Regions from separate parts of the Polaromonas sp. P1_G1 genome, predicted to be linked through region 2. Evidence: riboswitches for the same ligand, from Rfam matches in the RefSeq annotation. Region 2 holds a riboswitch; the other holds the start of a gene.
The links. A riboswitch is a leader RNA that binds a small molecule or an ion and turns the genes downstream of it on or off. The one in region 2 is predicted to bind glycine.

Region 1: another riboswitch for glycine. It lies ahead of AC1D1Y_RS06470 (D-amino acid dehydrogenase); the one in region 2 lies ahead of gcvT (glycine cleavage system aminomethyltransferase GcvT).

The regions. Positions count from the first base shown of each region.
Region 1 covers NZ_JBFUBU010000010.1:20,567-31,852, forward strand. Annotated here, with positions in the region: gene AC1D1Y_RS06470 (D-amino acid dehydrogenase) at 1-1,127, opposite strand, end outside; glycine riboswitch at 1,220-1,328, opposite strand; gene AC1D1Y_RS06475 (GrpB family protein) at 1,523-2,056, opposite strand; gene AC1D1Y_RS06480 (thioredoxin domain-containing protein) at 2,071-2,553, opposite strand; gene AC1D1Y_RS06485 (alpha/beta fold hydrolase) at 2,550-3,284, opposite strand; gene AC1D1Y_RS06490 (CaiB/BaiF CoA transferase family protein) at 3,341-4,573, opposite strand; gene AC1D1Y_RS06495 (hypothetical protein) at 4,681-5,175, shown strand; gene AC1D1Y_RS06500 (hypothetical protein) at 5,270-5,806, shown strand; gene AC1D1Y_RS06505 (hypothetical protein) at 5,803-6,414, shown strand; gene AC1D1Y_RS06510 (hypothetical protein) at 6,522-7,205, shown strand; gene AC1D1Y_RS06515 (hypothetical protein) at 7,298-7,816, shown strand; gene AC1D1Y_RS06520 (HNH endonuclease) at 7,899-8,393, shown strand; gene AC1D1Y_RS06525 (DUF1801 domain-containing protein) at 8,428-8,811, shown strand; gene AC1D1Y_RS06530 (hypothetical protein) at 9,084-9,530, shown strand; gene cynS (cyanase) at 9,524-9,967, opposite strand; gene AC1D1Y_RS06540 (ABC transporter ATP-binding protein) at 10,020-10,817, opposite strand; gene ntrB (nitrate ABC transporter permease) at 10,864-11,286, opposite strand, start outside.
Region 2 covers NZ_JBFUBU010000035.1:10,438-21,723, reverse strand. Annotated here, with positions in the region: gene AC1D1Y_RS17745 (TAXI family TRAP transporter solute-binding subunit) at 1-838, shown strand, start outside; gene AC1D1Y_RS17740 (exonuclease) at 910-1,473, opposite strand; gene AC1D1Y_RS17735 (hypothetical protein) at 1,588-2,058, opposite strand; gene denD (D-erythronate dehydrogenase) at 2,434-3,459, shown strand; gene AC1D1Y_RS17725 (TRAP transporter substrate-binding protein) at 3,526-4,497, shown strand; gene AC1D1Y_RS17720 (TRAP transporter small permease) at 4,628-5,122, shown strand; gene AC1D1Y_RS17715 (TRAP transporter large permease) at 5,119-6,396, shown strand; gene AC1D1Y_RS17710 (hypothetical protein) at 6,473-7,042, shown strand; glycine riboswitch at 7,484-7,597, shown strand; glycine riboswitch at 7,619-7,720, shown strand; gene gcvT (glycine cleavage system aminomethyltransferase GcvT) at 7,759-8,919, shown strand; gene gcvH (glycine cleavage system protein GcvH) at 8,959-9,324, shown strand; gene gcvP (aminomethyl-transferring glycine dehydrogenase) at 9,388-11,286, shown strand, end outside.

The DNA of each region.
Region 1 (11,286 bases), on a different contig from region 2:
CTGGGCGTCGCCGGCCGCAGCCCGGTCCAGAACTGCGCGCCTTCGCCGTCCGTCATCTCCGGGAAGAGCTGCTTTACGCGGCGCACGATGGCGTTGCAGCGCACCAGGTTCAGCTCGGTGTTGTAGCCATTGAGTTCCGCCGTGCCCGCGATGCGCAGGCGATTGCCGAAGCGCGAGAACACCAGCTTGTACTCGTCGTCCGTCAGGCTCACCTGGTAGGAAGCCGCCTCGTTGATCACCGGCAGCGTCACCGAATAACCCTTGGCCGGGTAGATGCGCAGGCTCTTTCCCAGCCGCTTCGCCCACGGCGCGCTGAAAGCGCCCAGGCACATCACATAGGCGTCGGCCTTCAGCATCTCGACGCGCCCGCCCGCCTCGCCGTGGCCCCCGGCGACCAGCACGCCGTCCAGTTGCCCGCCGCTGGCCAGCACGTCCAGGATGTTGGTGTTGTAGAGAAACTTCACGCCTGCCTGCTCGCAGCGCGCGGCCAGCGCGGCGGTAAAAGCCTGGGCGTCGCCCGACTCGTCGCTGGGCGTCATGCTGCCGCCCACAATGCTGGCGCGGCACTGCGCCAGCGCGGGCTCAATCGCCACACATTCGTCGGCGGTTTTCATGTCAAGTTCACAGCCGTGCTCGCGCATGATGCGCGCCGGCTCCTGCGCCGCGTCGTACTCGGCCTGGCTCGTATAGAAATGCAGGATGCCTTGGGTCTTCGCGTCGTACTGCAGGCCCAGTTCGGCGCGCAGTTTTTGCAGCGCGCCCCGGCTGTACATGCCCAGGTTCACGATCTGCCGGATGTTTTGCGCGGTGCGCGCCGGCGTGCAGTTGCGCAAAAACTCCAGGCCCCACAGCCACTGGTTCACATCGGCCCGCAGCCGGAACAGCAGCGGCGCGTCTTCCCGCGCCAGCCACTGCAGCACCTTGAGCGGCGCACCCGGGTTGGCCCAGGGCTCCGCGTGGCTTACGGAAATCTGCCCGCCGTTGGCAAAGCTGGTTTCCATCGCGGCCGCGCCGCGCCGCTCAACCACCGTGACCTCATGCCCGCGCTGCGCCAGATACCAGGCCGTCGTGACCCCCGTGACACCCGCACCCAAAACCATGACTTTCATGGCAATTCCTTTTTTCAAGCAGAAATGGCAGTTGCGCAAGTGCAATGCCTTGAGGGGGGCTTGAGTCAAAAGAGAGTCATGGCAACCGCCAGGCCATCGCAGGCTTGCGGCCGCTTCCACTGTCCTTGGTACCTGAGAGATTCAGCCGCTGCTTTCGCAACGGCTTTGCTCCTTCGGTGCGCCGCACCTTGCATGCGGCGTCTCTCCAGACGGCTGTGTGTTTCCGGGCAGTACGGGACCTGAGCGATTATGGAAGTTTGCGCCTTCGGTGGCCGCCCTTTGGGGGCAGCGCTCTCCTGCTTGAACGCTTTGAATTTACCACCGAAGCCGCATTTGCCAAGCGCGAATCCGGCGTCCAGTACAGGTCCAGCGGGTTGATTCAGCGGCTTAATAGTAGCTAGCAGGGCGGGCGTTCAGCCTTCACACACCGAACGCACAAACGCGGCCTTGCCTTCGGTATAGGCCTCACGGTCACGCGGGTGCCGGGCCGCCAGCTCCGCCTTGAGCACCGCATAACGCGCCGCCAGCGCGGCATCCGCCCGCAGCGCATCGCGAAAACGCAGGCGCTGTGCCCACAGCCCGCCGCCATGCACCGCCAGATGCAGGTGGTGTGTGCGATGCCCGCCGGCCCAGCGCATCAGCCATTGGCGGTCGACCAGCGAGGCATTAAATTCGGCCGAGGCCGTGTAGCCCTCGGCGCACAGCGGCCCCACCAGCGCCCTGGCCGCCGCCATCGAGGCTACACCGGCCAGGATGTCGATCACCGGCTTGGCGACCAGCCCCGGCACGGCCGTGCTGCCTATGTGCTCAATGGCGATGAAACCATCGGCAAACAGGGACAGCAGCCGTTCGCGCTCCGCCTCGAACAGGCCGGGCCAGCCTGGATCATAGGCCCGCAGCGCTACTTCCTCGTGGATGGCGGCCTGCAGCGACCCGGCGTCCGTCATGGCGTTATCAGGCCCTAACGCAGCGCCACCACCGCCCGGCGCGCCAGCACCAGGCGCTCGTCCAGGTAGGCTCCGTAAAAATCCGGGATCGCCGCGCCCACCAGCGGTTCGGCCAGCTTCTGCCCCTGCGGGCCCAGGAACAGCACCGTGGGCGTGAAAGTCGCCTTCCAGGCCTTGGCCTGCGCGGCCGCGGTCGTGGCCTTGCCGTCAAAACCCGTCAGCGGCGTGTGGCTGTCGGTGACGTTGAGCTGCCAGGCCTCCAGCCCGGTCTCCTTGCGCGCGGGCAGCAGGTAATTGCGCCGCACCAGTTCGCAATAAGGGCAGCCGGGCAGGGTGACCAGCAGCACCAGCGGCTCGCCGCGCGCGGCGGCCAGCCCGGCCGCCGCGGGCAGCGACGCCGGCACCGGCAACGCGCTGTCCTTGGCCTGAGCCTGCAGCGGCCAGGCCAGGCTGCCCGCCAGCGCCGCCGTAAAACCGCGCCTGCCCACTGCCTTCATTCGGCGCACTCCAGCAGGATGTGCGCCAGCGCCGCCGGCTCGGTCACCATGGGGTCATGGCCGGTGGCCAGCTCCACCACCCGTGAATTCGGCAGCCAGGCGCCGCCCCAGAAGGCAGGGTCGCGCACGCGCAGCCGGCTGGGCGTGATGGTCGCCAGCGCCGGTGCTGTGCAGCTCACAAAAGTGCGCGGCACGGCCGCCACGCGCTTCACGTCAAAGTCCAGCGGCGCCTGGTAGGTGTTGCCCGGGTGCGGCGTCTGCCGGCGCTGCACCCAGTCGTGGTCCGCGCCCTGCAGGCCGAACACCTCGGGGTCGGGCGGCGGGAAGCTGAAATTGGCCGTGGCCTGCGCCCCCGCCATGCGCTTTTGCTGCGTGGCCGCGTCGTGCGTGCTGCTCCAGCTTTCGCCCGGCTGCGGCACCACGGCATCCACATACACCAGGTGCTTGAGGCGCCCGCCCATGCGGTCGGCCACGGCCGTTCCTATCATGCCGGCATAGGAATGCACGGCCAGCGTCACCTCGTGCAGCTCCTCGGCCTCGATCAGGTTGATCACGTCGTTGATGTGGGTGTCAAGGTTGATGGCCGGCGACAGCAAATGCGCCCGCTCACCGAGGCCCGTCAGCGTCACGGCAAAGGCCTTGTGGTGGTCCAGCTGCAGCACCTGCGCCACGCGCCGCCAGCACCAGCCGCCATGCCAGGCACCGTGCACCAGAACAAAATTGTGTTTCATCGCGTCACCTCTTTGAATCAGGTATTTGCATCAGGTTTTTGTGCGGACTTGCCGCGTCAAATTGTCTTGCCGCCCTTTAACTCCGACAGCTTCGCGTCGGAATAGTTCAGCAGTTCGCGCAGCACCTCATCGGTGTGCTGGCCCAGCAGCGGCGGCGGCAGGTCGGTGCGCACCGGCGTGGCGCTCAGGCGCATCGGGCTGGAGACCAGCTTCAAGTCGTCCTTCACCGGGTGATGCCATTCGGTCACCATGCCGCGCGCTTCAATCTGCGGGTCGGCAAACACCTCAGCCAGGCTGTTGATCGCGCCGCAAGGCACTTTCGCCGCCTCCAGCGCCGCCAGCCAGTCGGCCTTGCCGCGCGTCTTCATGACCGCTTCCAATATCGGCACCAGCTTGCCGCGGTTCAGCACGCGGTCGCGGTTCTTCGCGAACAGCGGGTTGGTCGCCAGCTCTGGGATATTCGCCACCGCGCAGAACTTCGCATACTGCGAGTCATTGCCCACCGCCAAAATCAAATGGTCTTTGCTGCCGTCAACGGCCGGTGCGACTTCAAACACCTGGTAGGGCACGATGTTCTGGTGCGCATTGCCCGCCCGACCCGGCGCCTTGCCGCTGACCAGGTAGTTGGCACCCAGGTTGGCCAGCATCGCCACCTGCGTGTCCAGCAGCGCCATGTCCACCTGCTGGCCCTCGCCGGTTTTCTCGGCATGGCGCAGCGCAGCCAAAATCGCCACCGTCGCATACATGCCTGTCATCAAATCCGCCACCGCCACGCCCACTTTCTGTGGCCCGCCGCCCAGGTCGTCGCGCTCGCCCGTCACACTCATGAGCCCGCCCATGCCCTGGATCGCATAGTCATAACCCGCGCGGTCGGCATAAGGCCCGTTCTGGCCAAAGCCCGTGACCGAGCAATACACCAGGCGCGGGTTGATGGCTTTCAGCGAGGCATAGTCCAGCCCATAACGCGCCATGTCGCCGACCTTGAAGTTCTCCACAAACACATCGCAGTGCGCCGCCAGCTCCCGCACCAGCGCCTGGCCGGCGGGCTGGGCAATGTCGCAGGTCACCGAGCGCTTGTTGCGGTTGGTGCCCAGGTAATAAGCCGCCTCGGTGTCCGCGCCCTGCGTGTCCTTCAGGAAAGGCGGCCCCCAGGTCCGCGTATCGTCGCCCGTGCCCGGCCGCTCGATCTTGATCACGTCGGCGCCAAGGTCGGCCAGGGTCTGGGTGCACCAGGGGCCCGCGAGCACGCGGGAGAGGTCGAGGATGCGGATGCCGGATAGAGAGTTCATGTGTGGCATTTTGCCTTCAGCGCTGGGTAAGCTTCCTCTGATTGAAGGAGGCGATGCCCGGGACCATAGCCTAATATCCCAGGCTTGGCTTCACAACAACCATCCCTATGCCTGAACAAAACCCTTATGCCCCACCCCAGGCGCAAGTCGCCGACATCGACCAACTGGTGACTGGCGAGCATGCGCCCGCACTCTGGAACCCCAATGCCGCCGCCAGCTGGAGCCTGCTCTTTACCCCGATTTTTGGTGCTTACCTTCACATGCGCAACTGGGAGGCGCTCGGGCAGCCGGAAAAAGCCGCGAGATCGAAGAACTGGATGATTGGAAGCGTCGTCTGTGCCTTGCTTCTTGTCATCATTCCATTCTTCTTGCCGGAATCGAAAGGCGTGGACGCACTTGGACGAGCGTTCGGTTTTGCGCTGCTGATCACCTGGTATTACGCCATTGGCAAGTCGCAGCAGGCATTTGTCCTGGGGAAATTCGGGAAGGCCTATCCGCGACGTGGCTGGTCCAAGCCTTTGCTGGCAGCGGTCGGGGCCCTGATTGCCCTGTTTGTGATCGTTTTCCTTGCGGCGCTTGTCATCGCCATGGGCGGTCGTTAATTTTGGCGGCTGACGGGCTCGGTGACCCCACTAAACTCCAGCCATCCCCAAACGCCAAACCTCAGGCCGCAAGAAGACCACAGGATCATCTCCAATGGAATACAACCCCTACGCACCCCCGCAGGTCAGGACGGAGATGCCGCTCTTGCGTGAAGCCGCCCCCCGACCGGTGGCGGTCTGGCTGATGATCGCCTGGCTTCTGGTATTTGTCCTGTTCTTCGTCATAGGTGTTGTCCGGTTTGTCGGAGCAGCCTTCGCGCACTGGGGCGAAATTCGAAGCTTTGGTCTCCTGGTCGGCTCCCTGGCGTGGCGCCTGGCGCTCATTGCCGTCTTCTTCGCGGCCATATACAGCCTCTATTACCGGCACACATGGAGCCGTTGGCTTGGCGTGATTCTCATCGTCGGTTTTGCCGCCTTCCTTATCTTCAGGCCCGACACCACGTCCTATGACAATGATGCCGAGCGGGTAGGCGGGAACCTGGGCCGCCTCATCATCTTTCCACTCCTTTTTTGGTGGTGGGCCTACGCCCTGGCGTTCTCTTCGAAGGCTAAACGATATTTTTCGAAGCCTTCTTCGGGCCCTCCCGGAAGTCTTCTCCCAGAGCCAGCCACATACAAGGAATCATCTTGACTACGACATTGCTTAGGCTCGCTGTTTCAGGTGTCATGCTTTTTGCGCCAATGCTGGCATTGCAGGTCAACGCCCAGGAACCCGGCACCGCGAGATCCGCACCCGCACCCGCATCAAATGCCCTTGATGCCGCGGGGCCCGGTTGTGTCGGAAAAGAAAAACTCACCAACAAACTGACTCCCGTCGACCTTTACAGGGGCATTTCCAGTTGTATTGAGCAGGAGAATTTTGAACCGGGTGTCTTCATGTACGCCATGGCCGGTGCGTATGGGCGATTCGACACACTCAGGGTTGCCGACGAGTCAGCACATCAAGCCGCCAAGATTTTGCCCATGCTTGCTTTCGAGTCGGGGAACAAGGAAAAGGTCGCGGCCTTTAAGGCCCAAGTGGGTCAGATTCTCGGCAACGACGCAAAGCGCGCGGGCTATTGCTCGGAAGTTGAACGTATCGGCCCCCCGGCCTACTTCCCTTCCTACATGGTGCAGCACGGCCTTGGGGCTGTGACGGGAGCAAAGAACGGCGAGGCAGCGCTGGTTCCGTCTTTCAATCCCAAAGTTTCCTGGAAAGAGGCTGTGCTTGGGTATTTGCAATGCCCGCCGTTGAAGTAGCGGGCGGGTTGGCCTCTCCGAGAGGTAATCTCGCTTTCTACGCACATGAGCTGTGCAAAGCTATCCCTCAGGTTCTTGCGGTCTAAATTGCATCAGGTTTCCCGCCGATGACCTACAAATTTCACTTCCGATGGTTGGTCTTGTACCTTGCTATTGCTACCGTGGCCGTTGGCACGCTCGGAATGTGGTATTTCGCGTCTTACTCGACTTCTCATCTCCAATTGGCGCCGGGCGCGAAGATCACATTCACCGCGTTTCGCTTGACCCCTCAGAGCGCAACAATGTCGATGTACTTTCACAGGAGGTTCGGTGAGCTCAGGAACGAGCTCGGAAAGTTTCCCTCGCACTCCACGGAGAAGGACAACTGGTCCTTCCCGGAGCCGGGAGAGTCTGTCAGGCTCTTGATTGAAGGTGGTGGTGTTCGAACTGTGTACGAAGCTTTGCCGGCGCAACCTGCTGATATGCATCATTGGCGCCGACAGATCGTGCCTTTTGTCGATGACGGTGATCCGAAAAAAGTCCCTTGGCCGCCCGATGAAAAGTCCATGCCAATACTCGGATGGGGCTTCACAACATTTTCTGTGACGGTCCTGGAAGTTGGCGCGCCAATTGCGAACGAGCGTGTGTCGGTCTCCCTGCATTCCGCAATTGCCAATCGTCACGAAGGGTCGCTGTACGACGTTCTCCTGGTGTTTCGGTTCTGGCACATTTTTGCGTTGATCCTGGGCGGGTGGGCGCTACTTCTTCAGTCCATCGATAACAGAGCCAGGCGTGCAGCCCGTGAAGCCTGACAGGTCAATCGATACGGGCCTGCAGCGGCATGAGGCGCTGTCGCCGCGAGTGTCATGCCCCGGCCATTACCAACGTCAGTAGCTTGTTTCACATGAACGACCTATCGGACTATCTCGACAGTACGCATTCGAGCGTGCAGATCGATTTGCACAACAATCAATGGCATTGTGAAAGTGGCGTTCCTAGTCTTCCTGGGTGGTACTACATCAGCACGAATGCGCCGATCAACCTGTTGCAACGCCAGCCACTGTGGAGCTCGACATATCAGCGGGCGAGGGACAAGCAGACGGCCAAGGTCAGGAACTACGACATTCAACAAAGAGCAGGCCGCTTCACGGATAGTCTTGCTCCTTACTTCAACACAAGAGGCGTCTATTCTGGCTTGGCCTCCAAGCTTCTATCCCGCGCAAGAGAGCACACTTTCGCTGATCCTGGCACGGGTGGGTTGGCGCTGGCAAAGTATCCAGAACTCTTTGACTTCGAATGGATATTCCACTTCGTGACTCTCCGCCGATTCATTGCCGACTGTCAATGCAATGAAGTTCTCCTTCGCCTCGGCGAGCAGATGTGGCGTTCGAAGCATGGCTGGCCAGTACTGTGCGCAGAGTGAAACCTGATCCTTCCATCGAGCGGACATGCGACATCAGGTTTCGCCTGCTGTCGCCAGGCGCTCATGACAAACGGTAGACGTGATGGAAGCCACACACGCCGAGATTGCGGATTATTGGTCACGCCACGAGGACGAGTGCGGTTTGTCGGTCGACTGGTCGGAGGCTGAAAAACTTTGCTGGCGATGCGCTCAGGGGCGTAAGCTGCAGCGTTGCCACATCATTCCGCGAGCTTTGGGCGGATCTGAGGAGGTGCATAACCTGGTCCTACTTTGCGGCCAGTGCCACTCCGAGGCTCCAAATGTCGCGGATCCGGCGTTCATGTGGACTTGGCTGCGTGCTCACGCCGTGAGTTTCTACGGGACGTATTGGCACAACAGGGGATTTCGGGAGTACGAATTCATCTATGGCGAAAAGCCCTTCATCGGAGCGAAGGATCCTGAATCGCTGTTGCCTCGGATACGAGCGGCTCTCGAACAATATATGAAGCAGGCAAGTACACACTGGGGTCAGGGAAAACTTAATCCATCAACAATTGCTTGGGTTATTCGTCAGGTAGAGAGGGAGACGCGCGAATGACGTCTAAGCTACAAACACAGGACCGATATTTGCCATGATGAAGAAGACCATCCCCGCTGCCAATCCTGACGCTTATGTCGCCGCCCTGTCCGGCTGGCAGCGTACCCTGGTTGAGCAGCTGCGGGCCACCGTGCTGGACTGCGCCGCACCGGACGAACTCATCAAGTGGGGCCACCTGGTGTATATGTCGAACGGACCGGTGCTACTCATTCGCGCCGAGGAAAACCGTGTGCTGTTCGGCTTCTGGCGAGGGCACCGTCTTCGTGAGATGGACTCGTTGCTAAAACCCGGTGGCAAGTACGAGATGGCGACGAGAGAGTTTCGCGAGGGTGATGAGGTCAATGCCGCTCTGTCGCGCCGCCTCGTCAAGGAAGCGATACGCCTCAACAAGACGCTTGGCGATCCCACCAAGCTTTAGCATTCACGCCGGAAACCCTGGAATCCTCAATGCTCATTACCAACGTTAGGCGATAGGTGGCAGGTTCCGCATTTCCGTCTTCGGCAGATCACTTCCCACCGTTTCGAGGCTCGCTTGAGGGGCAAGGTGTCGCGGCACGCGCAGACGTTGCTCTGCTTGCTTCAGGCTCCGCAAGGGAGGCTCTGGCACTTGCTCGAACGATTCAGCATCCATGGTATCGATGCCAGGCTATCACTTCAGTTGTCGAAAGGAATCGCTCTTTTCACGGAGCTGTGGCTCTGCTGAATGAAGCGCTCGACGCCGCATACAGCCAGGATGAACCGAATCGCGTCGCTTCGGTTTCTTTCTGGCCTCTGGTGTTATTGGCAAAGCTTGATCCACTCAACGCAGCGGCGCACACTTCGAGGCTGCTTGGCATCATTGCCAACGAGCACCACGGCCTGCGACGTCTTGACGGACTTTGTGCGATTTTGAATGCAGTAGCTCCTGTGCCGGAACTCCGCGAACAAGTCCTGTCTCCTCTTCTGGAAACCGCCAAAGTTAGTTCAGGCTGGCGAACTGAGCGGCTTATGAACGGTGCGATTCAAGTACTCGCTACTTACGATCGTGCGGCTGCAATATCCGTGCTCCGGTTACGCCCGATAAGCCGATTCACCAAAGAAAGCCGTGCGCTCCTTACTTCGTCAAGCGGCCCCGAGGCTTCGCAGACGGATCAATAAGTCTTATACGGCAAAAACTTCCCCGACAACACCACATTGACCCGGTCGCCCTTGGGGTCCGGCTGCCGCACGATGTCCATGGAGAAGTCGATCGCGCTCATGATGCCGTCGCCGAACTCTTCGTGGATCAGCTCCTTGATGGTCGTGCCGTAGACGCTGACGATTTCATACCAGCGGTAGATCAGTGGGTCTGTGGGCACGGGCGTGGGCAGCGAGCCTTTGTAGGGCACGACCTGCAGCCATTTCTGCTCTTCGGCCGTCAAGCCAAAAATCTTGCCGATCACTTTCGCCTGTTTGGCGTCGAAGGTCATCTGGCCCAGGCAGCCGGCGGTGACCCATTCCTTGCTGAGGCCTACCTTTTTGGCGACGGATTCCCAGGTGATGCCTTTGCTGACTTTGACGGTGATGATTTTTTCGGTGATGTCGTTGCGGTTCATGGTTTTGGCTCCTGTGTTTGAGGTGGTTTAAAAAAAGAAATGAAGTGGTCGATCAATGCGCCTTGGCGCGCGTGACCAGGAAATCGACGATGTGGTTGCGCAGTTCGTAATAACCGGGCAGGTGGTGCAGGCCGGCGCGGGTGCGCTCCCGGGGCAGCGGGTTGACGACTTCTTCGGCGATGCGGCCTGGTGCGTAGATACCTTCGTTGTCGGTGCCGTTGCTCATCAGCAGGATGCGGTCGGCCAGCAAAATCGCTTCGTCGACGTCATGGGTGATCGTGAAAACCGTCTGCTGGGTCTCGCGCACGATGGCCATCAGTTCGTCCTGGATGGTGCCGCGTGTCAGCGCGTCGAGCGCGCCGAAGGGTTCGTCTAATAGCAGCATCTTGGGCTGGATGGCGAAGGCACGGGCAATGCCGACGCGCTGTTTCATGCCGCCCGAGAGCTGCGAGGGCTTTTTGTCGATGGCGGCGGAGAGTCCCACCATGGCGACGAATTTTTCGACATGGGTGTTGACCTGCGCGGCCGTCCAGTCGGGCCAGCGCGAGACCACGGCGAAGGCGATGTTCTTGCGCACTGTGAGCCAGGGCATCAACGCGTGGCTCTGGAAGACGACGCCGCGCTCCAGGCTGGGGCCGCCTATTTCGCGGTTGTCCATAAACACGTGGCCGGCGCTGGCGCTGTCCAGCCCGGCCAGCACATTGAGGATGGTGGTCTTGCCGCAGCCCGAGTGGCCGATGATGCAGACGAACTCGCCCTTGCTGATGCTGAAGGACACATCGGCAAACACCGGGCGGCCCGGCGTGAAGCTTTTGCTGAGGCCCTCGATTTTGAGAAATCCCTGCTGCATGTTGTGTTCTTTCTTTGGCGTGGCGACAGGGGCGCGCGCTATCGGCTCACTCCACATAGGTCACGGCTTTCTGCAACTGCGCAAACGCCAGGTCCAGCAGCATGCCGACAATGCCTATGACCAGGATGGCGAAGATCACGTTGGTGAGCGAGAGGTTGTTCCACTCGTTCCAGACAAAGTAGCCAATGCCGGTGCCGCCCACCAGCATCTCGGCGGCCACGATGACCAGCCAGGCGATGCCCATGGAGATGCGCATGCCGGTCAATATGGTGGGCGCGGCCGCAGGCAGGATGACCTGGAAGGCCTTGCGCAGGGGGCTGACTTCGAGCGTGCTGGCCACGTTAAGCCATTCGCGCTTGACGGACGCCACGCCGAAAGCCGTGTTGATCAGCATGGGCCAGACCGAGCAGATAAAGATCACAAAGATGCCGGAGATCGACGAGTCCTTGATGGTGTAGAGCGCCAGCGG
Region 2 (11,286 bases):
GATGCTGGCGCACGCCGGCGTGCGGCCCGCGGACGTCCAGTTCGACAATGCCACCGGCGTAGCCGCCGCCAATGCGCTAATGGACGGCAAGGTCGACCTGGTGTTCCAGGCGGCCGGTGACGACTCGCAGGCCGTGCAGCTGCTGACACGCAGCAGCGGCATCCTGCTGCTGGGCGCCGAACACGCCGGCGCGCTGGCCGCCCAGAACCCGCGCCTGCAGCCGCTGCTGCTGCCGCAAGGCGCGATCGAGTTGCGCGGCGACATCCCGCCCAAAGATCTCACGCTGATGAGCCTGCAAACCCACCTGCTGGTGCGGCCCGACGTGCACCCGGCCCTGCAGCGCGCCCTGCTCGACGCCGCCGTCGAGATCCACGAGATACCCAACTTCCTGCAGCGCCACGGCCAGTTCCCGAGCTTTCGCGGCAGCGACTTCCCGCTGTCCCCCACGGCCCGCGCCTACAGCCTGGGCGCCCGCCCCTGGATGGAAACCCTGCTGCCCTACCGCACGGCGCAGTACGCGGAACTGGTGTTCTATGCCATCGGGCCCATCCTGGCCATCGCCCTGCTGATGCTGGCGTGGATTCCGAAGCTGTTCGACTGGCGCATCAGCTCGGCGCTGAACCATTTTTACGGCGACCTGAAGTTCCTGGAAAACGACATGGACGAAGTCGCCGCCGACAACCCGATGGCGCTGCGGCAGTTGCTGGAGCGGCTGGACAACATCGAGCGCCAGGTGGTGGCGCTGGACTTGCCCGATGAGTTTTCTGAACGTTGGTACACCTTGCGTGAACACCTGGCGGCCGCGCGCGACCGGCTGCTGAAGCTCAGGTCGCGGTAGGGTCTGCCACCGCCATGACCAAAGACACGTAGTTTTTAATCTGCGTAGATCTACATCCTCTCGGTGGAGGGTTACGCGCCGCTCTTCTCGTGATTGAACTTGAGCATGTTGCAGAAAAGCGCACCTTGTTCAATGGCATCATCCAGCGCAACATGGGTGTGAGGAAATGAGTCGAACCACTGCTTTGGCATATTGCGCTTGGTGCTCTCGCGGTATTCGGTCTTCAGCACCGCCATGGCATAGGATTTCATGTCAAGCGCAGAGTGGCTGAACGGACTTTCACCTACGAACCTGATGAGATACCAGTAGACAAACAGGAAGTCGAAACCTGCCGGATAGGCGACAAATACAGGTTTTCCTTTGAGGGATTTAATCCACTCGACATAGACTCGCATGGCGCTTTCCGGCTTCTGCAGATCCGCCCTGCATGCAGCCCATGCTTCCGGTTGCGTAGCCCACCATTCGGCTGTCTTTGGATGTGGATTCGCTCCGTCGAGTGTTTCCAGGTTTGCGGAGAAAGTCGAGACAAGCTTCTTGTCGGCGGTATATGCGGCAGAGCCAAAGCTCAACATGGAATGAGGCCCCGGAATTGGCCCGTCAGTCTCAACGTCGGTGCTGATGTAGATTTCGCTCATGTAGATCTGCCCGTAATAGATGATGTCTAAGGTTTGGAAAGAGGATGGCCGATAGCTGGCGAAGCCTGATGTCGACCGTTCCCTCGATGGACGGGTTAGACCTCGGTTGTGGCCTCACCAAATTTTCCACCATGGACGTTTTGGCGCGACCTCGGCTTGCGGCTCGGATGCTGGTGGTGTGGAGACTGCTCGATGGGCAAGTCGGCTGAGTAGCCGTTCGATCACTTGAACCACCTCGACAGCTTCGGCGACGGAAAGTTGGCACGGGTTTGCTCCAGCATATTTCACGGCCATTTCGGGTTGTTCGGGTGATAGTAGGACCGTGAGCAGCCCTGACTGCGTTTGCCACTGGTACTCCATCTCGGTCAATTCTCTGACGGAAGGCTCGTACTCGTGCGCTTGCGCGCTCTGTTGCCACAGAATTCTGGCGTGCTCCGTGAGGATGCTAGCCACCTCCGCTGCGTCGCGAGGCGTAAGCACACAGCTTTCAGACCCCTCGGGGTCAACCTCCAGCAGGACGCGCTCAGCACTTGCGGACATCCCGAGACGGCCCTGCTTGACCAACCATTGGTGAACTTGTGGCATCGAGTCTTTCCGAGGTCTAACGTAACGTATACCGCAAGGTCTGCGGCATAACCTGGCGCCTGCGGCATAAGCTGGTCACAAGGAGATCAGCCAAACGCTTGCTATTAAAAAACCTATTGTCCATTTTTGGGTTCGCTCAGCTCGACAAAAAGGAGGCAGGGCGATTCTAGGCAAGTAGCGTGGCCGCCGCCTCCTCAATATGAACGAGCGCAAACCAAACAACCAATTCCGTTGTGTTTGAGCATCGCCACCCATGACCGCAATCACGGGAGCCGGCTCTCTGTCTTCGTGGAAACAAGTCTTGGCCTAAACTGTGCGACACGCCAACATCAAGCGGCGGAGACCAAGAACAGTCATTGCGGAGACAAAACACACATGAATATCGTCATTACCGGCGGCGCCGGTTTCCTGGGCGCCAGGCTCGCCCGCCAGCTGCTTGAGCAAGGAAAACTTTCCCTTGCAGGCGGCGCGCCGCAAACCATACAGACCATCACACTGATCGACCGGGTCGCACCGCCCGCGGCGCTGGCGGCGGACCCACGGATTCGCTCCGTGGTCGGCGACCTCAACCAACTCCTCGAAACCAGCGATACGGCATCACAGGTGGTACACGCCGACGACGCGCTGGTGTTTCACCTGGCCGCCGCAGTCAGCGGCGAATGCGAAGCCGACTTCGACCTCGGCATGCGCAGCAACGTCGATGCCACGCGCGCGTTGCTGCAGGCCTGCCGCAAGCTGGGCAGCTCGCCCACCGTGGTGTTCGCCAGTTCGCTCGCGGTGTTCGGCAATTCGCCCGCGCAGCCCCTGCCGCCGGTGATCGACGACAGGACGCTGCCCACGCCGCAGAACAGCTACGGCATCCAGAAGTTCATCGGCGAGCAGATGGTGGCGGATTACGCGCGCAAGGGTTTCATACGCGGTCGCAACGTGCGGCTGATGACCGTCAGCGTGCGGCCCGGCAAGCCCAACGGCGCGGCCTCGAGCTTCCTGAGCGGCATGATCCGTGAGCCGCTGGCGGGCCAGCGCGCCACATGCCCGGTGCCGCGCGAAACGGCCGTGGCCTTGGCCTCGCCGGCGCGAACGATTGAAGGACTGGTACGCGCGGCGGAGGCCAGCGATACCGAATGGGGTGCGCGCACGGCGATCAACCTGCCGGCGCTGAAGACCACGGTGGGCGAGATGGCCGCGGCGCTGGAGCGCGTGGCCGGCAAGGAGGCCGCCGGCCTCATCGACTGGACGCCGGACCCTGCCATCGCCAACATCGTGGCCAACTGGCCGGCGGTCATAGACGCGGCCCGGGCCCGGGGCCTGGGACTGCTGCCCGATCCCGATTTCGACAGCATTATTGCGGCTTACTTAAGCGAAAACCCGCGCACCACGCCCCCAGCAGCGACGCAATAATAGGTGTGCATACGGCCGCATGCCGTAGTCGCGGATTTTCTGAACAACGATTATTTTGGAGACACCATGAAAATTTCAAAACTGCTGGTCGGCATGGCTTTGGGCCTGGGTTTCATCGCGACGGCAAGCGCGCAGACCACCATGCGGATCAGCATTTCCACGGCGCAGAATTCACACCAGGGCGTTGCCATCGACACTTTTGCCAAGGAAGTCGAAAAACGCACGGCCGGCCGCTACAAGGTCCAGACCTTTTACAACGGCGCGCTGGGCGGCGAACGCGAATCCATTGAGGCCGTGCAGCTGGGCACCCAGGAACTGGCCTTCTCGTCCACCGGCCCGATACCCAACTTCGTGCCCGAGACCAAAATCCTCGATGTGCCCTTTCTGTTTCGCGACAAGGCGCATGCGCGCGCGGTGCTCGACGGCCCCATCGGCCAGGACCTGCTGACCAAGTTCGACGCCAAAGGCTTCAAGGCGCTGGCCTGGGCCGAAAACGGCTTTCGCCACATGACCAACAGCAAGCGCGACGTGAAACTGCCTGAAGACCTCAAGGGCCTGAAGATGCGCACCATGGAAAACCCGGTGCACATCGCGGCCTACAAGGGCCTGGGCATCATCACCACGCCGATGGCGTTTCCTGAGGTGTTCACCGCGCTGCAGCAGGGCACGGTCGACGGCCAGGAGAACCCGCTGTCGGTGATCATGTCCGCCAAGTTCGACCAGGTGCAAAAACACCTGTCGCTGACCGGCCACGTTTATTCGCCCTGTATTTTTGTGATGAACAAGGCGGCCTTCGACAAGCTCAGCGCCGCCGACAAGACGGCCTTCGTCGATGCGGCCAAGGAGGCCACCAAGGTCAACCGCGCGCGCGTCGATCAGGACGATGCCAACGGCGTGGCCGAGCTGCGCGCCAAGGGCATGACCGTGATCGAGAACGTCGACAAGTCCAAATTCGTGGCCATGCTGGCACCCGTCAATGCCGATTTCGAGAAGCAGTTCGGCAAGGCAAACATCGACGCGATCCGGAACTACAAGTAAGTGCAAGGCACGCGGGCCACCGGCTTCACTGCCCGGCCTGCGCACTTTTTTTTCACCGAACGCGCCCGCAGACATCGCACTGGCGGGCGCTTTCCATGCACCGGCTCCCCTCTCTTCTCCATCGCATCGCATGAAACAAGCCTTCCTCACATTTGAACGCTGGACCACCGGCTTCTCCATGCTGGTGGCCTGCCTAATGCTGGTCATCGCCTCGGCGCTCGGCATGTTCCAGATCGTCACCCGCTTCGTCCTGGAGCAGCCCGCCGAGTGGAGCGAAATCCTGATCCGCCTGAGCCTGATCTGGATGGTGTTCATGGGCATCCCCATGGCCTTCCGGCAGGGCGCCATGGTCAGCGTGGACGTGCTTTACCGCTGGAGCCCGCCACGCATCCGGCGCGTACTGGACTGGTTTGTCTGCCTGGCCGCCCTGGCGCTGGTCGCCGTCATCGTCTGGTGGGGCTGGGACTATTCGCTGCGCGGCCGCGTGCAGTCCATGGCGGGCCTGGAATCGGTCTCGATGTTCTGGGGTTATGTGGCCATGCCGGTGGGCGGCATGTTCTGCGTGATCGGCATCATCGGCAACCTGCTGGATCCGCAGCGTAACGAACTGGAGACGGCGCAATGACTGCAGTGATGATCTCCACCATGGTGCTGTGCTTTGCGCTCACCGTCTCCGTGGCGGTGTCCATCGGCCTGGCCTCCATCTTCGGCATCCAGGCGTCCAACGCCAACATGCTGATCTCCGTCAAGGAGATGTTCTCCTCGATCAACAAATTCCCGCTGGCCGCGATCCCCTTCTTCATCCTGGCCGGTAACCTGATGGAAACCGGCGGCATCTCGCGCCGGCTGGTCGAGTTCGCTAAAAGCATCGTGGGCGGCGTCCAGGGCGGCCTGCCCATGACCTGCGTGCTGACCTGCATGATTTTCGCGGCCGTCTCCGGCTCGTCCGTGGCCACCACCTTCGCCATAGGCGCCATCCTGATCCCCGCGCTCATCAAGCACGGCTACCCCACGGCCTACGCCGCGGCCCTGCAGGCCACCAGCGCGGAGCTGGGCGTGATCATTCCGCCGTCGATCCCCATGATCCTCTACGGCGTGAGCGCCGAAGTCTCCATCGGCGAGCTTTTCATCGCCGGCTTCGGCCCCGGACTGCTGATAGGCTTCGCGCTGATGCTGTTTGTGCACCTGTACTGCCGCTGGAAGGGCTGGGGCAAACAGGATGGCGACGGCCGCCTGAGTTTCGGCAAGGCGACCTGGCAGGCCGGCTGGGCGCTACTGATGCCGGTGATCATCCTGGGCGGCATTTACGGTGGGATTTTCACGCCGACCGAAGCCTCGGCGGTGGCGGTGTTTTATGCGCTGGTCGTCGGCATCGTGATCTACCGCGAGATCAAGCTGGCGGACCTGTATGTCATCCTGCGCAAGTCGGTAATTTCCAGCGCCGTGATCATGTTCATCATCGCCAACGCTGGCTTGTTCGCCTTCCTGATCACCCGGGCCGGCGTGCCGGACGCCATAGGCCACTGGCTGCAGGAAGTGCTGAAGTCGCCCGCCCTCTTCCTGCTGGGCGTCAACGCGGCGCTGTTCATCATCGGCATGTTCATCGAGACCAGCGCCGCCATCATCGTGCTGGCGCCCATCCTGGCGCCGGTGGCGGTGCACTTCGGCATAGACCCGGTGCACTTCGGCCTGGTGATGGTGGTCAACCTCGCGCTCGGCATGATCACGCCGCCTTTCGGCGTGAACCTGTTCGCGGCCTGCACCGTCGCCAGGATATCGCTGGACCGCATCGTGACCCACCTGCTGCCTTTTGTAGCGGTCATATTGGTTTGCCTGATGGTGATCACTTACGTACCGCAACTCTCGCTGGGGCTGCGCGACCTGGTCTACGCCAAATAGCTTTTTTTCAGGCGGGGTTTCACGCCTTTGTCATCTATGGAGGTAATGCTCAGGCTTTCATTTCAGGATGAAATCCATGCAGCTCCACAAAACCGACCGTGCCCGCGCCGAGCTCAAGCCCGGCGTGAGAACGCTAGGCCAGCGCGAGCGCACCCTGCTGCTGATGGCCGACGGCAGCAAGTCAGCCCAGGACTTCCGCCCGCTGTTCGACGGCGACGGCGAGGCCATCGCCCTGCGGCTGTTGCGCGAAGGCTTTCTGGAGGCCCATCCGGGCAAAACGTCCGCCCCCACACCGGCCTCTGCCCCCCTACCCAAACCCACGCCAGCGCAGCTACAGAACTTCCCGAGCCCCGAAACCACGCAGGCCATCCAGGTCTCGGCCGACCAGTTTGAAGGCAAACGCTCGCTGGCCACGACGCGCATGTTTCTTTTTGATATCTGCGAACGCATGTTCGCCCGGCGCGACCCGGTGATGGCCGAGCGCTTTCGCGAAGCGCTGCGCAACGCCAAGGACCGCGACAGCATGCTGGCCGCCTCGCGCGAAATGATCGAAGAAATCGAAAAAATCGCGGGCCACGAGCGTGCCGACTCCATCAGCGAGCGCATCGCCATGCTGCTGCCGCAGCACATAGACATCGTGGCGTAGCGACCTGAGAGCCGCGACCAAACCCCTGAGGTTTTACCCCCTCTCCCCCTGGGGAGAGGGTTGGAGTGAGGGCCGGCGGCGGCAAATACCCAAAGCTTTCATGCGTAAGCCGCGGCCCTGTCTTGCAGACCGCAACCCAGTCAGAGCCTGGGCTTCTTCGCGCTGTCCGGATGCGCGCAGGCGCATCCAGAGCCGCAGCGCTCAGCCCCTGCCCTCTCCCAGGGGGAGAGGGAGTAAGAAAGAAGCGGCGCGCTGCAGTCGTGTCTTTTGGTTTTGCTCCTTCCCCCGCMGGGGGAAGGCAGGGATGGGGGCTGTCGGCGCTTGATATTTCGCTGCGCATGTTTGAAGGCCGCAGCCCTCACCCCGCCCTCTCCCAGAGGGAGAGGGTGCAAGACTTGGCCAGCATCGCCGGGAGGGTCTTGTGGGCGGCCTAAGTTACACTCGGCGGGGTCAGGAGAGAGTTTTCCCAGCGAAAACCGCCGAAGGCGCACGTACACCCCGGGGCAACCCTTTTTGGTGCACTGAACGCTCAGGCAAAAGGACTGGCAACCGCCCTGCGGCGCACCACGCGGCAAGGCGTTCCCTACTGGAGAGAGGCCGTTTTCAAAGCGGCCCACCGAAGGAGCAAATCCGCATCGCCGGGTGAATCTCTCAGGTAAAGTGGACAGCAGGGGCACCCATGGATTTAGAACCTGTTTGCCCCTCTGGAGAATGCCTTGTCCGATTCGTCCACCTCTTCCGCCGCCCCTGAAACCCTGCTGAAAACGCCACTGCATGACCTGCACGTGGAACTCGGCGCGCGCATGGTGCCCTTCGCAGGCTATTCCATGCCGGTGCAATACCCCGCAGGGCTGATGGCCGAACACCTTCATACGCGCCAGGCCGCCGGCCTCTTCGACGTGTCCCACATGGGCCAGCTGCGCCTGGTGGGTTCCGACGCCGCGGCGGCGCTCGAATCGCTGATTCCGGTCGACGTGATCGACCTGCCGGCCGGCAAGCAGCGCTACGGCCTGCTGCTCAATGACGAAGGCGGCATCATCGACGACCTGATGTTTTTCAACCGCGATTACGCGAACGGCGGCGACCTCTTCGTCATCGTCAACGGCGCCTGCAAGGTGGGCGACATCGCGCACATCCAGGCAAAAATCGGCGCGCGCTGCCAGGTCATTCCCATGCCCGAGATGGCGCTGCTGGCACTGCAGGGCCCGCAGGCCGTCACCGCGCTACAGCGCCTGGCGCCCGGCGTCGAAAAGCTCGTGTTCATGACCGGCGGGCGCTTCAGCGTCGCCGGCTGTGACTGCTTCCTCACGCGCAGCGGCTACACCGGCGAAGACGGTTTTGAAATTTCCGTTCATGCGTCCCAGGCCGAAACGCTGGCGCGCGCGCTGCTGGCCCAGCCCGAGGTCAAGCCCATAGGCTTGGGCGCACGCAACTCGCTGCGCCTGGAAGCCGGCCTCTGCCTCTACGGCAACGACATCGACACGACGACCACGCCGGTCGAAGCCAGCCTCAACTGGGCCATGCAAAAAGTGCGGCGCACCGGTGGCGCGCGCGCCGGCGGATTCCCGGGCGCGGACAAAATCCTGGCACAACTGGCCGACCCCGCCGCGCTGGCCCGCAAGCGTGTGGGCCTGGTGGCGCTGGAGCGCGTGCCCGTGCGCGACCACACCGAGCTGCAATCCATCGACGGCACGGTGATCGGCGAAGTCACCAGCGGCCTGCTGGGCCCCACGATCAACCAACCGGTCGCCATGGGCTATGTGAAACCCGAATTCGCCGCCCTGGGCACGCGCGTCAACGCCATCGTGCGCGGCAAGCCCGTCCCCATGGAAGTCGCGGCCATGCCTTTTGTCCCCAACCGCTACTTCCGCGGCTGAACCCTGCCATCCCCACCCCCTTAACCCCTGGAGATTTTCATGACCGTCAAATACACCGAAGACCACGAATGGCTCAAGATTGAAGGCGACATCGCCACCGTCGGCATCACCGTGCATGCGCAGGACGCGCTGGGCGACGTGGTGTTTGTGGACCTCCCCGCCGTGGGCACGACCTTCGCGCAAAAGGAAACCGCCGGCGTCGTCGAGTCGGTCAAGGCCGCCGCCGACGTCTACATGCCTGTGAGCGGCGAAGTGACCGCCATCAATGAAGCCCTGAAGGACGACCCGTCCCTGGCCAACAGCGACCCCATGGGCGCCGGCTGGTTCTTCAAGATCAAGCTGTCCGACCCTTCGCAGCTCAACGCGCTGATGGACGAGACCCGCTACACGGCTTTCTCGGCCTGATTTTTTCCGCTCCTTTTTTCTGTTTTCTGACTCCTGGCTGCCAAGCCTGACACGGGACCCGACATGTTGATGCAAACCGCCAAGCCCCTGGGCGACCTTGAAAACCCTTCCGAGTTCATCGCGCGCCACATCGGCATTGACGAGACCGACGAAGTCCACATGCTCAGCATCGTGGGCTCGGCCTCGCGCCGCGAGCTGGTCGAAGGCATCGTTCCACGCTCCATCGCGCGCAGCACGCCCATGGCCATCCCGGCCCCGGTCACGGAAGCCGCCGCGCTCAAGCAGCTGAAAGCCATCGCGGGCAAGAACCAGGTGTTCAAGAACTTCATCGGCCAGGGCTACTACGGCACCTGCACGCCGGGCGTGATCCTGCGCAACATCCTCGAGAATCCCGCCTGGTACACGGCCTACACGCCCTACCAGGCCGAGATTTCGCAGGGCCGCATGGAGGCGCTGATCAACTTCCAGACCATGGTCTGCGACCTGACCGGCATGCCGATCGCCAACGCATCCATGCTCGACGAGGCCACCGCCGCCGCCGAAGCCATGACTTTGGCCAAACGCAGCGTCAAAAGCAAAAGCAACGTCTTCATCGTGGCCGGTGACTGCCATCCGCAGACCATCGAGGTGATCCAGACCCGCGCCAAGCCGCTGGGCATTGAAGTCAAGGTCAGCACGGCGTCGGCCACCCTGCCCCTGCTCATGGCCGAGGGCGACTACTTCGGCGTGCTGGCCCAGTACCCGGCCACCACCGGCAGCATCCACGACCTGCGCCCGCTTGCGGGCCAGGCCCACGTCGACGGCGCGGCCCTGTGCGTCGCGGCCGACCTGCTGGCGCTCACGCTGCTGGCCCCGCCCGGCGAATGGGACGCCGACATCGTGCTGGGCAACACCCAGCGCTTCGGCATGCCCATGGGAAACGGCGGGCCGCACGCGGCTTACCTCGCCTGCCGCGACGAGTTCAAACGCTCGCTGCCGGGCCGCCTGGTCGGCGTCAGCGTCGACAGCCACGGCAACCCGACCTACCGCCTCGCGCTGCAGACGCGCGAGCAGCACATCCGCCGCGAAAAAGCCACCTCCAACATCTGCACCGCGCAGGTGCTGCCGGCGGTGATCGCCAGCATGTACGCGGTCTACCACGGCCCACAAGGCTTGAAGCGCATCGCCGAACGCGTGGCCGCCTACACGGCTGTCTTCGTGCGCGGCCTGCAGGAACTCGGCTATGAGATCACCAACACCGGCGCCTTTGACTCCGTGACGGTGAAGACCGGCGAGGCGACCAATGCAATCGCCGAGCGCGCGCGCCAGTCCGGCGCCAACCTGCGCTTTCGCCTGAACAACCACCTCGGCGTGTCGCTGGACGAAACCACCAGCCGCAAGGACATCGAGCTGCTCTGGTCCTTCTTCGCCAAGCCCGGCCAGACGATCCCCGTGGTGAGCGCCTTTGAAAAAGGCGTGGAGTCGCTGATCCCCGCCGACCTGCGCCGCACCACGGCCTTCCTCACGCACCCGGTGTTCAACACGCATCACTCCGAAACCGGCATGCTGCGCTACATCCGCATGCTGAGCGACAAAGACCTGGCCCTGGACCGCAGCATGATCCCGCTGGGCAGCTGCACCATGAAACTCAACGCGACCAGCGAGATGATTCCCATCACCTGGCCCGAGTTCGCCAACATTCACCCCTTTGCGCCCGCCGAGCAGTTGCAGGGTTATGCCGAGCTCGACAAGCAGTTGCGCGACTGGCTGTGCCAGGCCACCGGTTATGCCGGCATCAGCCTGCAGCCCAATGCCGGCTCGCAGGGCGAATACGCGGGCCTGCTGGTCATCAAGGCCTTCCATGAAGCCCAGGGCCAGGGCCACCGCAACATCTGCCTGATCCCCTCGTCGGCCCACGGCACCAACCCGGCCAGCGCGCAGATGGTGGGCATGACGGTCGTCGTCACCGCCTGCGACGCGCAG